DNA from 2 places in the Desulfocicer niacini genome. Region 2 is predicted to be linked to the other one. Evidence: riboswitches for the same ligand, from Rfam matches in the RefSeq annotation. Region 2 holds a riboswitch; the other holds the start of a gene.

Region 1 (5,320 bases), on a different contig from region 2:
TTGGGAAAGCTCAATGGACACTATATCCTGGCATCTGAAACCTGTGCCTTTGATCTGGTCCAGGCAGAATTTGTAAGGGAGCTGGAACCCGGAGAAATCGTTATCATTAATGAAGACGGGGTGACCAGTATCATGCCGGAAACGCCCATTGAAAAAAAATCTCTGTGCATTTTTGAATACATCTATTTTGCACGTCCGGACAGCACCATTTACGGGAAAAACGTTTATCAGATGAGAAAGGCCCATGGAAAACGCCTGGCCCAGGAAGCACCGGTGGATGCCGATATGGTCATGCCATTTCCCGATTCCGGAAACTATTCTGCCATTGGGTATGCCGAAGAATCGGGAATTCCCTTTGAAATGGCCATGATCCGGAACCATTATGTGGGCCGCAGCTTTATTCAGCCCACCCAGGGCATGCGCGATTTTGCCGTGCGGGTGAAGCTCAACCCGGTGCGGGAGTTGATAAGGAACAAGGAAATCATTATCATTGAGGACTCCATCATCCGGGGAACAACGGCCAAAACCCGTGTGGCCGCACTGCGTAATCTTGGTGCAAAAAAGGTGCACATGCGCATCAGCTGCCCCCCCCATCGATTCCCCTGCTATTACGGCATTGATTTTTCCACCAAGGGAGAACTGGTGGCCGCATCCAAGACAGAAGAAGAATTAACCAAATTTCTGGGACTGGACTCCTTGCATTACCTCAGCATTGAGGGCATGCTGGAGGCAAGCGGAGTGGAAAACCCGGAAGACAACTTCTGCAAGGCCTGTTTTGACGGTTGTTATCCCGTGGCTTTTGATCCCAATCTGTCCAAACAGTGCATGGGGTAATATCGTTGCGAGTATGAAATTTATTTAATATGTAAAACCTCTTGGATTTCAATATTCAAGGGGTTTTATTTTTGAGTCATGGCCGTTTATCTGAAAATGCCGACAGCAGAGAGCCCCCGGCGGCGGCATAATACCATTTTTATTATTCGTTGTGTCGGCAGGCCGACATGATCGTTATAAGAAAATCCCATTGTGGAGCGTATTGATATGAATAAGAAAACAGTAGCCTTTTCAAAGGATTCTTCCAATCTTTTTTTTCATCTGCTCACCAAGTGCAATCTGTCCTGTAAACATTGTTATATCAATCGAAAAGAGCATGGCGAAAAAACCCTGGGCATTGATACCATTAAAAAATGGCTCAACCTTTTTGCCGACCGGTGTGAAAACATCAATGTGATTTTTCTGGGGGGAGAACCCACCTTGCATCCGGATCTTTCCCTGGCAGTGAAGGAGGCAAGACGTCTGGGATTTAAATCCATCACCATTGATACCAACGGCTATCTGTTCCATGATATTTTAAATAGAGTGACTCCCGATGAGGTGGATTTCATCAGCTTTTCCCTGGACGGGGCCACCCCCGCCACCAACGATGCCATCCGAGGAGAAGGCTGTCATGAACAGGTAATAAAAGGGTTAAAGCAGGCGGTTTCCGCCGGGTTTTCCACTTCCATGATTTACACGGTGAGCGGGGAAAATATCCACGAACTTCACCGGATGCCTGATTTGATTAAGGACTGGGGGCTTGAACGGTTTTTTATCCAGGTCATCGGTATTCGTGGGGAATCGGCGGACACCAACGATGGCCTCCAGGTGTCCATGGAACAATGGCTTGATGTGGTGCCGGATGCGGCCGAAGCCATGGCCAGGCAGGGAATTATTGTGACCTATCCCCGGGTATTTTTAAATGAGACAGAAGCCTTTCAGTGCGCAGGACTTGTGGCGGACAACTATTTTATTTTTCCCAATGGACGTATCTATCGCTGTCCCCTTTGTGAGGATTTTGCCCTGCACAGCTTCACCATTGATGACAACGCCATTGTTTCCACGGGTAAGATAAATGAAACAGATCTGTTTGGTCTTACCATCCCCGAAGGATGTGTCATGAATAAGATGATTCAACCGGGAAATATTGCGTACAATGAAGATGGTATTCCCTGCAAACGCATTGCATGCTGTATGTTGAAAGAAGAGATTGAGTTAAATTGATACCCGCAGATATGGACATACGGGATGCCGGAGCTCTTGCCGGGGAGGAGGTACGGGCCTTGAACTTTATTCGAAATGTTACTTCCTGTCATTTCAGAAGGCATTTCCGGCAGGGGTTAAGGTCTCATATTTTTGAGGTCCTTGATGCCGGGGATGTTTTAAAGGAAACACAAGGGGAGATAAGAGCGGGTATGCGATGGTTCCCCCGGGCGGTTCCCCGTGGGATGTTTCGAATATTGAGAAATCGTTTTTCCTCACTGGATCAGGTGCTTGATGAAGTGGGTAAGTATGCCCTGATCCTGAAAATGCTGGGACCGGAGCTTCTTGCCGTTTCCCAGGAATTTATTGTTCAATATAATGGCCCCGGAGGGCCTGAGATTTTGCTTTGCGGGCTTCAGGAGTATGTCCAGGGAGCGGTGCTGGACCCATGGTATCTCCATGAGGAAACTCCCCTTGAAATTTTTTTCCAGACACATTTTCCCGGAGAGCCTCCGGAAAAAAGCAGTGTGAACAAGGCGTTTGAATCCATTACCTCTTTTGTTGAAAAGACACGGCATATGGTCATGGATAAAGGATTTATTCCCGATCTTGCAGGCAACGGCAATCTACTTCTCACAAGCCAAGGAGAGCTGAAACTTGTGGATATCAATAATATCATCCCTGTTAATTGCAATGATAAAATTTTCCTTGATGATAAAAATTACCCTTCCTGTGATAAATCCATTGAAGTTCTTTTTCTCCTGGAACAAAAGATTTTGAAAAAGCAAAATCTTCTGGAGGATGTTTTATATGGGAAATTTCTATGTTCACAGAGAATAAAACGTGTCAGGTTGTTTGAAGAACAATTTTATCAGAAAGTTGGATTTTGATGCTCCCATGTCCCCGTGTTACAGGTACAAAACAAATTGACTTTTGGAGGGAAACAGTTTATTTTGTCTGGATAATTATAGTCTCAGGTATCATGGTGGAGTGGTAGTATGGCTGTCAACTCCCCAATGAGCAGGGAATCCTGTGAAAATCAGGAGCGGACCCGCCGCTGTAACCGGCATTTTGTGTCTTAAATCTTCTTTTTAAAACCGGCCACGGCTGGTTGATGCAAAGAAAAGAAAGCATTGACGTCACGCCGGGAGTCAGAAAACCTGCCTGGGACAAGTGGACCGAAAATGTGCACGCGGTTGGACAGGCCCACTATACCATTGAGGATACAATACGGCGTCCCCATATCGATTTAAATATCGGTATGGGTTTTTTTTTGCCTGTTGTTTAAAGGGAGTAGTTGTGAACTGGATTCAGCCGTGCCTTCCAAGGAAAACAGGGACAATTGTCTGTGCCTTGTCTGTGCTTTTGTTTGTCCTTGTGGTGTTGTCAGCCTCCCTTGGATATATGAAGATTGATTTTTTAGATGTGCTGGAAATAATTTTTTCCCATGTCTCTGGCAAGGAAAATACTGGAATTTCCATTTCCCAGGCATCCCGGGTGATTGTTATGGATGTGCGCCTGCCAAGGATACTGACATGTGCTGCTGTGGGGGCTGCCCTTGCGCTGTCCGGGGTCATTTTCCAGGGGATTTTGTTAAATCCCCTGGCAGATCCCTATACACTCGGGGTTTCTGCCGGTGCTGCCTTTGGTGCCTGTTTTGCCATTTTGTTGAATCTGGGTGCTGCCTTTGTCTCAGTTCCCCTGTTTGCCTTTGCCGGGGCCTGCCTCACATTGTTTTTTGTGATTTTCCTTTCCTATACCGGTAAGAATTCCGCAGCCGTCCTTTCCTCCAATAGTCTCATACTTTCCGGAATTATTGTGGCTGCTATTTTGTCTGCAGGTATCAGTTTTTTAAAATACACTGCTGATGAGCAGGTTTCCATTATTATTTTCTGGCTCATGGGCAGTTTTGCCTCCAAAACCTGGCTGGATGTGGGGGTGACCCTTCTGTGTCTTGGCGCGGGGCTTGTGGTTGCCATGGTATTTGCCCGGGATCTCAATCTCATTTCCCTGGGGGAACGATCCGCTGCAAGTCTTGGGGTGGATACCCGCAGGGTGACCCTGGTGCTGCTGGTGACAGGGTCCATGCTGGCAGCGGTTTCGGTTTCCGTGTCGGGGATTATCGGCTTTGTGGGACTTCTGGTTCCCCATATGGTAAGGCTTTTCACCGGGCCGGACAACCGACATCTGGTTCCCGTTTCAATCTTTGCCGGGGCCTTGCTGCTGCTGGGCGCAGATACCATCACCCGGGCCATCCTGCCCCACGAAATTCCCATCGGCATTTTAACAGCCCTCATCGGCGGTCCCGTGTTTTGCTGGATTTTCAAGCGGGGGGCCATTCGCTAAATGAAAATCAACTCCAATACTTCCGGGATAAGTGTCGATATTTTTCTTGAAAACCTCTCGTTTGCCTATGAACAGGAGCCGGTATTAAGGGATATTAATCTTTGCTTTAAGCCCGGAAAATTTTATTCCATCCTGGGGCCCAACGGATGCGGAAAAACCACCTTGCTGGATCTTCTCATCGGTCATCTGACCCCGGACAGCGGTTGTGTTTTTTTAAGGGGAAGGTCTCTGGACACCTGGTCCAGAAAGGAAATCGCCCGAAACATTGCCCTGGTATCACAAAATTATAATATCAACTTTCCCTTCACCGTAAAAGAGGTGGTCATGATGGGGCGACACCCCTGGATTTCCCGGTTTTCATCCCCCAATGCCAGGGATATACATATCGTGGACAGCGTCATGGCCCGTACGGATACCGTTGGGTTCCAGGACAGAAAAATAACGGCCCTTAGCGGGGGAGAACGGCAGAGATGCGTCTTTGCCAGGGCTCTTTGCCAGGATACCCCCATTCTTTTTCTGGATGAAGCCTTTTCCAACATGGATATCAGCCACACCCTGAAACTTTTAAATATTGTTAAAGAAGAGGTGAAACATCAGAATCGCACGGTTATTTCAGTGTTCCATGACATTAATCTGGCGGCCATCTGGTCCGATCATCTGATTTTTATGAAGCAGGGCAGGGTGGCTGCCTCAGGTCCCACGGAAGCGGTCATGGATGCGGCCATCATTGAAGAGGTATTTCAGGTGAAGACCCGTGTGGCCTTTAATGACTATTCCCAGGCCCGACAGGCCTGTTTCAAGGCGGGATGATATGTTTTTTTTTTCAGGGATGACGGCGTTTTTACATGTGGCTTTGACTGTTTTCCGGGGCAGGGGCGGTGCGGGGGGCGTGTGTGTTCCTGGTATGATTTCATACCCTGGCTCATGCCTTGAATATTTGGGATTAAAGCGTATG
Region 2 (5,320 bases):
CGGAAATGATGCTCACCCTGGAAGACATGGGCATTGAAATGGAATGCCAGCACCACGAGGTGGCCACGGCGGGTCAGTCGGAAATCGACCTTAAATACAGCACCCTTCTAAATATGGGAGATACCCTTGCCTGGTTTAAGTATGTGCTTAAAAATGTTGCCGCAAAATATGATCACACCGTCACTTTCATGCCCAAACCCCTCTTTGAGGACAACGGAACAGGCATGCACACCCATCTGAGCATCTGGAAGGAAGGAAAGCCTCTGTTTGCCGGCAACAAGTATGCCGGTGTTTCCCAGGAAGCCCTGTGGGCCATCGGAGGGATCATCAAACACTGCAAAGCCCTTTGTGCCATCACCAACCCCACCACCAACTCGTATAAACGCCTGGTACCCGGCTTTGAAGCCCCTATCAACCTTGCCTACTCCAGCAGAAACCGCAGCGCCTCCATCCGGATTCCCATGTACTCCAGCGCTCCTGCGGCCAAACGCATTGAATTCAGAACCCCGGACCCCTCCTGCAACGGATATCTTGCCTTTTCCGCCATGACCATGGCTATGCTGGACGGTATTCAAAACAAGATTGATCCCGGTGATCCCATGGATAAAAACATCTATGACCTGCCCCCGGAGGAGCTGGCGGAAATGGCCTCGGCGCCAGGTTCCCTGGGAGAAGCCCTGGATGCCTTGGAAGCAGACCACGATTTTCTACTCAAAGGGGATGTTTTTACCAAAGATGTCATTGAAAAATGGATTAATTACAAACGGGAAAACGAGGTAACACCGCTGAACAGCCGGCCCCATCCCCATGAATTTTTCCTTTATTATGATATTTAGCAGCCTGTAAAAACGGGGTCAAGCTTGTCTTATGGGCGTTATGGGTCCGACCCCATGCATGCCGAAAATGGGCCACCTGTCTCAATTGGCGGACAAATGGGATCAGGCTTATGTTATTGTGCTTTTATCAACAGCCTATGTTAAAAAAAACAATTTAAGTAAAAGTATCAATAACGCAAGCCTGGCCCCTCCCCGGCATGGCCCATCTTATGACCAAACTTCCGAATTTTTCTGGGAATAACGCCCATAAGCCCAAGCCCGGCCCCTATAACCGACTTTCCCGGGGATGCATGCATCTTCATAAGGACCCCTTCTCCATGGCACCCCATGACAATAAATTTCATACCCAGCACGTTCTGCTACTCTCCTTTTCCCATTTCATCCATGATATCTACACAAGCTTTCTGGCCCCGGTACTGCCCCTGATCATTGAAAAGCTTTCCATCTCTCTGTCCCAGGCGGGATTATTATCCACCGTCATGCAGATACCGGCCCTGATGAACCCTTTCATAGGTGCTCTGGCCGACCGCAGGGGTCTTGCCCGATGGGCCATTATTCTGGCCCCCAGCTTGACTGCCATCCCCATGTGCCTCATTGGCATGGCATCTTCCTACTGGATGCTGCTGGTGATGTTTTTTGTGTCAGGTATCAGTGTGGCGTTCTACCATGTACCGGCCCCCGGCGTTATTGCCAGGGTATCGGGCAACAAAAAGGGTCGGGGCATGAGTTTTTACATGACAGGGGGGGAGGCCGCACGCATGTCAGGCCCCCTCATTGCCGTTGGGGTAGTATCCATGGGAGGACTTGCCGGATTTTACCCCATGATGATTTTTGCCCTGATAACATCGGTGATGCTCTATATTAAACTTGCCCCCCTGGACATGGACAACGACAATTCCCCCAGAAAAACATCTATTTTTGCCACCACCAGGGACATCGGACATGTGCTTTTTCCCCTTGCCGGTATTCTCACAGCCAGGGCCTTCATGCACTCTGCCATGGGGGTGTTTCTTCCTGTGTTCATAGAACGACAGACCGGAAATCTCTGGCTTGCCGGCAGCGCCCTTGCCCTGTACGAGGCCTTTGGGGTTGCCGGAGTATTAAGTGCAGGTATTTTAAGTGACACCCTGGGAAGAAAGAAAATTCTCTGTGCCGCTGTTCTGCTGGCACCGGCAAGTCTTTTTCTGTTCATCATCACCACCGGGGCTGTCAAAGCCATATTCCTTTGCCTCACCGGATTCAGCATCCTTTCCACCACCCCGGTGATGCTGGCCATCATCCAGGAACAATCCATGGGGAATCCATCGGCGGCCAACGGCCTTTTTATGATGATTTCCTTTGTCACCCGCTCCATTGCCATTGTGCTGGTGGGGGGAATTGCAGACCTCATCGGACTTGAAAACATGTACCTGGCGTGCGCCTTCATCGGACTTATGGGCCTGCCGTTTATTTTAAAGCTTAAGGATTGACACCGGCATCCTCCCATGGTATTTTTGCCATCCAAATTTAGCACTGTATCGGGCGGCACCATGCCTTAATAGGGAATCCGGTTAAAATCCGGAACGGTCCCGCCGCTGTGAACGGGGAGAAACCTGCACCCATGTCACTGCAGCGTCATTAAAAAACGTTGTGGGAAGACGCAGAATATTTCAATGATCCGTCAGTCAGAAGACCTGCCCGATACGGTAATGAAACCCCTTTGGTGAAATGGTAAATCCCAGGGCTGACACCACAGTCAGTTCCGGGAAACTGTCCGGAACATGACCAGGAAAGGACAGAAAATCAATGAAAACCCAGCTTGAAATTGCCAGGGACGGGATCATCTCTGCGCAAATGAACCAGGTCGCCACCGACGAAAACATCTCCCCGGAACTCATCCGCCACCGTGTGGCCCGGGGTGAAATTGTCATCCCCTGCAATCCCTCCAGAAAAAACCAGAGAGCCGTGGGCATTGGTACCGGGCTTCGCACAAAAATCAATGCATCCATCGGTACCTCTTCAGATATCTGCAATATTGAAGCAGAGGTCAAAAAAGCCATCATCGCCGAAGAAGAAGGGGCTGACACCCTCATGGAACTCTCCGCCGGGGGAGATCTGGATGCCATCCGTCGGGAAGTATTGAAGGCCGTGAACCTGCCCGTGGGCAATGTCCCCCTTTACCAGGCCTTTAAAGAAACCGGCCGAAAATATAAAGACCCCTCCAAACTGGACCCGGAATTTCTCTTTGACCTCATAGAAAAACAGCTGGCAGACGGCTTAAGCTTCATGGCCATCCACTGTGGCATCAACCAGTACACCATTGAACGTTTAAGAAAACAGGGCTTTCGCTATGGCGGCCTTGCATCCAAGGGCGGTACCTTCATGGTGGCCTGGATGGATGCCACCGGCAAGGAAAATCCCCTGTATGAACAGTTTGACCGGGTGTGTGATCTCATGAAAAAATACGATGCCGTTCTGTCTTTGGGCAACGGCATCCGGGCAGGTGCCATCCATGACAGCCACGATCGTGCCCAGATGGCTGAAATGATCATTAACTGCGAACTGGCAGAACTGGGAAGGGAACGAGGGTGTCAGATGATGGTGGAAGGCCCCGGTCATGTGCCCCTGGATGAAATACAGGGCAATATCATGCTGGAAAAGAGAATGAGCGGCAATGCCCCCTACTATGTGCTGGGTCCATTGCCGGCAGATACCGGGGCCGGTTATGATCACATCACCTCGGCCATTGGCGCTGCCACCTCATCCTGGCATGGGGCGGATCTGGTGTGTTATATCACGCCTGCCGAACATCTTGCCCTGCCCACTGAAGCAGATGTAAGAGAAGGGGTCCGGGCCACCCGTCTGGCCGTAAGAATCGGGGACATTGCCAAATACCCGGACAGAAGGGAAAATGAAAAACTGGCCTCCATGGCCCGACGGGACATGCGCTGGGGCGATCTTGAAAAATATCTCCTCTTTCCTGAAGTTGCAAAACAGATGCGACAGGAACGCTGTCCCCAAGAAGAGAAAACCTGCACCATGTGCGGGGACTTCTGTGCCATGAAAAAAGGAATGGAAGTGTTTGCCAATGACATCAAAAACGATAAAATAAGCAGATAATTTAAAGCCTGATCATGGCGTTATGAAGGATAAAAAATGGAAAAACTGACGCAGACATTAAACAAAATCACCCCCTCTGATTTAAAAACAAAAGAAAAAGCGCTGCAGAGACTGGCCGAACAGGCAAGACCTGCCGGAAGCCTTGGTATTCTGGAGGGGGTGGGTGCCAAACTTGCCGCCATTGCCGGAACCATTGACGTCTCTTTCAAAAAAAAAATGATCATCACCTGTGCTGGAGATCATGGGGTGGTTCAAGAAGGTGTCAGCCTTTTCCCCCAGGAGGTGACCCCCCAGATGGTGGATAATTTTGTAAATCAGGGGGCCTCCATCAATGTCCTTGCAAAGCATGTGGGTGCCCAGGTAAAGGTGGCGGATCTGGGGGTGAATTTTGACTTCAGCCCCACGCTTCCCATCTTTCACAAAAAGGTGAAAAAAGGCACCGCCAATTTCACAAAAACCCCTGCCATGACAAGACAAGAGGCCATTGCAAGCATCACCGCCGGCATTGAAATCGTGGATGAACTAGTGGAGAAACAAGGCGTGGATCTTCTGGGCACCGGAGACATGGGCATCGGCAACACCACCCCGTCTGCGGCCATCATTGCAGCTTTTTCCGGCATCAGCGTTTCTGAACTCACCGGCCGGGGCACCGGTATTGATGATGAAATGCTGAAAAATAAAATTGCCGTCATTGAAAAGGGGCTTGTCCTGCACGCTCCGGACCCCAAAGATCCCATAGATGTACTTGCCAAGGTGGGCGGCCTTGAAATAGGCGGACTGGCAGGGCTGGTGCTGGGGGCTGCCGCCCATGGCATCCCTGTGGTGTGTGATGGCATTATTTCAACAGCGGGTGCCTTGATTGCCTGTGAGCTTGCCCCCCATGCAAAAGAGTATCTCTTTGCCGGTCACCGCTCCGTTGAAGTGGGTCACACCTTCATGCACAACAGAATGGGGCTTGAGCCTCTGCTGGATCTGAAATTCAGGCTGGGTGAAGGCACCGGTGCTGCCCTGGCCTTTCAGCTGCTGGAAGCGGCCACCCGAATTCTGGCAGAGATCAAAACCTTTGAAGAAGTGGCCATCAAGAACGCCCAGGTCCAATAATAATCCATCCAGGATACTGCCTGATTGCAAAGCCCCCCTTTATAAATAAATTGAGGAAGGGGGGCTTTGATTGGAACCGGTATGTGATCAACGGATTGAGATATTCAATCAGAGTTCCATCTGCAGCACATCCTTCCCGTGGAGATCATGCTCTCTTTCAAGGCGCAGCACCCGCCTTTCCAAAGTCAAGAGGTAGGTTTCCATCATTTCAATGTATTCTGAGAATTCAGGGGAAACCCCCAGTTCCTCGCTTCGATCTTTTAAACGAGCTTTCAGCTTCTTCT

What was found. A riboswitch is a leader RNA that binds a small molecule or an ion and turns the genes downstream of it on or off. The one in region 2 is predicted to bind cobalamin.
Region 1: another riboswitch for cobalamin. It lies ahead of ACYQ2M_RS02455 (FecCD family ABC transporter permease); the one in region 2 lies ahead of thiC (phosphomethylpyrimidine synthase ThiC).

Annotation. Positions count from the first base shown of each region.
Region 1 covers NZ_BAAHYK010000003.1:124,195-129,514, forward strand. The annotation lists gene purF (amidophosphoribosyltransferase) at 1-834, shown strand, start outside; gene ACYQ2M_RS02445 (radical SAM protein) at 1,042-2,040, shown strand; gene ACYQ2M_RS02450 (hypothetical protein) at 2,037-2,909, shown strand; cobalamin riboswitch at 2,978-3,201, shown strand; gene ACYQ2M_RS02455 (FecCD family ABC transporter permease) at 3,319-4,365, shown strand; gene ACYQ2M_RS02460 (ABC transporter ATP-binding protein) at 4,366-5,175, shown strand; gene ACYQ2M_RS02465 (ABC transporter substrate-binding protein) at 5,177-5,320, shown strand, end outside.
Region 2 covers NZ_BAAHYK010000006.1:95,256-100,575, forward strand. The annotation lists gene glnA (type I glutamate--ammonia ligase) at 1-836, shown strand, start outside; gene ACYQ2M_RS04535 (MFS transporter) at 1,154-2,305, shown strand; cobalamin riboswitch at 2,339-2,531, shown strand; gene thiC (phosphomethylpyrimidine synthase ThiC) at 2,622-3,935, shown strand; gene cobT (nicotinate-nucleotide--dimethylbenzimidazole phosphoribosyltransferase) at 3,972-5,036, shown strand; gene ACYQ2M_RS04550 (hypothetical protein) at 5,145-5,320, opposite strand, start outside.